2 regions of the Streptomyces sp. NBC_01431 genome follow, and region 1 is predicted to be linked to the other one. Evidence: riboswitches for the same ligand, from Rfam matches in the RefSeq annotation. Region 1 holds a riboswitch; the other holds the start of a gene.

Region 1 (2,196 bases):
TTCATGGTGGACGACCCCGAGCTGGAGCCCTCCGAACCGCTGCCTCTGGTGGCACAAGGGACAGCGGAGGCGGCGGCGCAGCCGGAGGCAGGAGCGGGAGAGGCGGGGGGTGCGGGTCAGGATTCGCCGTTCGCGAGCCGGCCGAAGTCCCGGTCGGGCGGCGGCGGCCCGGGATCGGGGGCCGAGATGTCCAGACCGTAGTGGTGGTAGAGCTGGAGTTCCTGGTCGGGGGAGAGATGGCGGCCCACGCCGAAGTCGGGGGCGTCCTTGATCAGCGAGCGTTCATACGGGATGTGCAGCGCCTCGTCGATGAGGGTGCTGGGCTCCAGGGGTACGAAGGCGTCCCGGCTGAACAGCCCGGTGCGTACGGCGGCCCACTCGGGTGCGCCGGTCGCGTCATCGAGGTAGACCTCGTCCACCGTCCCGATCTTGTGTCCATCGCGGTCGTACGCTTTGCGGCCGATCAGGCTGCGCGGATCGATATCGGTCTGCACGGTCCCTCCAATTGGTCGCAACAGGGTCACAACTGGTCCATAACTACTACGAAAGTGCACATCGTGGGTGTCGGCCACTTGAGCAGGTGAACAAAGAATCGAGCCCGGAGCTCGCTGGTAGGCTGGCAAGCGGCCGCTGACCCCGTGCGGGAGAGTCGTCCGAAGTGCTCACTGGAGCTCATCGGCGGCGCCGAAGGAGCAAATCCTCCCCGGAATCTCTCAGGCCCACGGACCGCACGGACGAGGTCACTCTGGAAAGCAGGACGGGGGACGCAAGGGCAGTCGTGCCCAAGCGCCTCTTCCTCACCGACGGTGAAAACCGGTCGCCGCCATGCGCCCGGTGAAGCTCTCAGGTTGAGATGACAGAGGGGGAGGCCGTCCGGGTACCCGCGCCGTGGTGCCCCTCGCAGGTCGTGCGACCAGGAGGCCTCCGTAATGACCGCCAACCGCATTCCGCTCAGCCAGCTGGAGCGTGGCATCCCCTTCGAGCAGCGCCACATCGGGCCCGATGCCGGGGCCCAGGCGAAGATGCTCGCGCAGGTCGGCTACGGCTCGCTCGACGAGCTGACCGACGCCGCCGTGCCCGACGTGATCAAGAGCGCGGGTGCGCTGGGGCTGCCCGAGGCGCGGACCGAGGCCGAGGTGCTCGCCGAGCTGCGCCGGCTCGCGGACCGCAACCAGGTGCTCGCCCCGATGATCGGCCTCGGTTACTACGGCACGTTCACGCCGCCGGTGATCCTGCGCAACGTGATGGAGAACCCCGCCTGGTACACGGCGTACACGCCCTACCAGCCGGAGATCTCGCAGGGCCGCCTGGAGGCGCTGCTCAACTTCCAGACCATGGTCGCCGAGCTGACCGGCCTGCCCACCTCCGGCGCCTCGCTGCTCGACGAGGGCACCGCCGCCGCGGAAGCCCTGGCTCTCTCCCGCCGGGTCGGCAAGGTCAAGGGCGGGGTCTTCCTCATCGACGCCGACACCCTGCCGCAGACCGTCGCCGTGATCCAGACCCGCGCCGAGCCGACCGGCGTCGAGGTCGTCGTCGCCGACCTGAGCGACGGCATCCCGGCCGAGATCGCCGAGCGCGGCGTCTTCGGCGTACTGCTCCAGTACCCGGGCGCCTCCGGGCAGGTCCGCGACCTCAAGCCCGTCATCGATGCGGCCCACGAGCTCGGCGCGATCGTCACCGTCGCCGCCGACCTCCTCGCGCTCACCCTGCTCGCCTCGCCCGGCTCGCTCGGTGCGGACATCGCCGTCGGTACGACCCAGCGCTTCGGCGTCCCGATGGGCTTCGGCGGCCCGCACGCCGGGTTCATGGCCGTCCAGGAGAAGTTCGCCCGCTCCCTGCCCGGCCGCCTCGTCGGCGTCTCCGTCGACGCGGACGGCAACAAGGCCTACCGCCTGGCCCTGCAGACCCGCGAGCAGCACATCCGCCGCGAGAAGGCCACCAGCAACATCTGCACCGCCCAGGTGCTGCTCGCCGTGATGGCCGGGATGTACGCGGTCTACCACGGCCCGGACGGGCTGAGGCAGATCGCGCAGCGCACCCACCGGTACGCCGTGCTGCTCGCCGAGGGTCTCAAGGCCGCCGGCGTCGAGGTCGCCCACGGCGCGTACTTCGACACGCTGACCGTGCGCGTCCCCGGCAAGGCCGCCCAGGCCGTCGCCGCGGCGCGCGAGGGCGGGGTCAACCTGCACCTGGTCG
Region 2 (2,196 bases), 4.2 Mb from region 1:
CGTCCCGCGGATGTCGATGCCGACCCCGGCGGTGCCGGGCGCGGCGTGTGCGGCGTCCACGTACGCGATGGCGATCGGCTTGCCAAGTGTCGGGGACGGGGCGCCGGAGGTGACCTCGCCGACGACCTCGCCGCCGGCCACGACCGAGAAGCCGGCGCGCGGCACCCGACGACCCTCGGCGATCAGCCCGACCAGCTTGCGCGGCGGGTTCGCGGCGGCCTTCTCGGCGGCGGCCTCCAGAGCCGTACGGCCCACGAAGTCGCCCTCCTTCTCGAACTTCACGACCCGGCCGAGCCCGGCGTCGAACGGGGTGAGCGCGGTGGTCAGCTCGTGCCCGTACAGCGGCATGCCCGCCTCAAGGCGCAGCGTGTCGCGGCAGGACAGGCCGCACGGCACGAGGCCCGCGTCCTGGCCGGCCTCGGTCAGCGCGCGCCACAGCTGCTCGGCGTGCTCGGGGGCGACGAACAGCTCGAAGCCGTCCTCGCCGGTGTAGCCGGTGCGGGCGATCAGCGCGGGAACGCCGGCGACGGTGCCGGGCAGACCGGCGTAGTACTTCAGCCCGTCCAGGTCGGCGTCGGTGACGGACTTGAGGATGCCGGGGGACTCGGGGCCCTGCACGGCGATCAGCGCGTACGCGTCGCGGTCGTCGCGGACCTCGGCGTCGAAGCCCGCCGCGCGCTCGCTGATCGCGTCGAGCACGATCTGCGCGTTGCCCGCGTTGGCCACCACCATGTACTCGGGGGCCTCGGTCTCCCCCAGGCGGTAGACGATCAGGTCGTCGACGATCCCGCCGTCCTCCTGGCAGATCATCGTGTACCGGGCGCGGCCGGGGCCGATGGTGGCGATGTTGCCGACCAGCGCGTAGTTCAGCGCCTTCACGGCCTCGGGGCCGGTGACCGTGATCTCGCCCATGTGGGACAGGTCGAAGAGCCCGGCGCGGGTGCGTACGGCGTTGTGCTCGTCGCGCTCGCTCCCGTACCGCAGCGGCATGTCCCAGCCCGCGAAGTCGGTCATCGTGGCGCCCAGCGAACGATGCAGGGCATCGAGGGCTGTGAGGCGGGGGGTGTTGCTCATGGATGTGGCTCCAAGGTCCCGGGGCATGACGGTCGAGGACATCCTCCCCATCTGTCATCGGAACCTGAGAGGTTCACCGGCGCGCTGGGCGCGGCACGGCTTGCACCTTGGGTGGGACCGCCCGCAAGGGGACGGCCCGCTTTTCAGATCTGCCTCACCCGCGCGGTACGGGGCCTGAGAGATTCAAGGGAGGAACTTGCTCCTTCGGCGCCCCAGCTCACAGCTGCTGAGGACTCTCCCGCGCGGATTCGAACGGCCGGTATGCAGTTGGCGCGCACATCATCGCACGCATCCCCGAGGCGGCAAATCGCCCGCGGTCTATTACCGTCTCTTTACACTTCTGGGGCAGGGCGGCAGGATCCGAACAGGGGGGAGTGCCATGACGGTTGGACGGAACACGGCTGAGGCGCGGGAGGCGGACGCGCCGGACCTGGGCGCGGCGCCGGGCGCGCGCCCGGCGGAGAGTGAGAGGGTGCGGGACCTGCGCGGCAGGCCCGACCGGACGCCGCCGGAGCTGCTCTTCGACGCGGGCGACGTCGTGGTGGTGTCCGGGCTGCCCGGCAGCGGCAAGACGACGCTGATGCGCCGCACCGTCACCGACCGCCGCATCGACTCACAGGACACCCGGCTCGCCTGGCAGCGCCGCCTGCCGGGGATTCCGTACGCCCTCTACCGCCCGCTGACCCGGACCGCGCACTTCGCCAGGACCTGGTGGGCGCTGCGCTCCGGCGAGAGCATCGTCGTGCACGACTGCGGTACGCAGGCCTGGGTGCGGCACTGGCTGGGCCGCGGGGCGCGGCGCAGGGGACGCGCGCTGCGCCTCGTCGTCCTTGACGTACCGCCCGGTGCCGCCCTGGAGGGCCAGGCCAGGCGCGGCCGCTGGGTCTCCCGGTACGCCTTCGCCCGGCACCGCGGGGCGGCCCGGCGGCTGATCTCCCAGGTGGAGTCCGGACGGCTGCCGACCGGCTGTGCGACCGCGGTCCTGCTGGACCGGGCGTCCGCCTCGGCGGTGCGGCGGATCGGCTTCACCGAGGAGCGACGCGGGCCCGGTGCTCGCGGCGCTAGGGTTTCGGGGCACGGCCGTGGAGGGCCGGCACGGCAGTCGGGGGAGAAGGACGGCAC

Evidence for each region. Region 1 has a riboswitch for glycine ahead of gcvP (aminomethyl-transferring glycine dehydrogenase). Riboswitches for the same ligand answer to the same signal wherever they lie in the genome.
Region 2: another riboswitch for glycine. It lies ahead of gcvT (glycine cleavage system aminomethyltransferase GcvT); the one in region 1 lies ahead of gcvP (aminomethyl-transferring glycine dehydrogenase).

Annotation. Positions count from the first base shown of each region.
Region 1 covers NZ_CP109496.1:6,802,259-6,804,454, forward strand. The annotation lists gene OG522_RS31070 (DNA polymerase IV) at 1-201, shown strand, start outside; gene OG522_RS31075 (PRC-barrel domain-containing protein) at 117-494, opposite strand; glycine riboswitch at 632-739, shown strand; gene gcvP (aminomethyl-transferring glycine dehydrogenase) at 930-2,196, shown strand, end outside.
Region 2 covers NZ_CP109496.1:2,578,058-2,580,253, reverse strand. The annotation lists gene gcvT (glycine cleavage system aminomethyltransferase GcvT) at 1-1,074, opposite strand, end outside; glycine riboswitch at 1,228-1,325, opposite strand; gene OG522_RS11735 (AAA family ATPase) at 1,454-2,196, shown strand, end outside.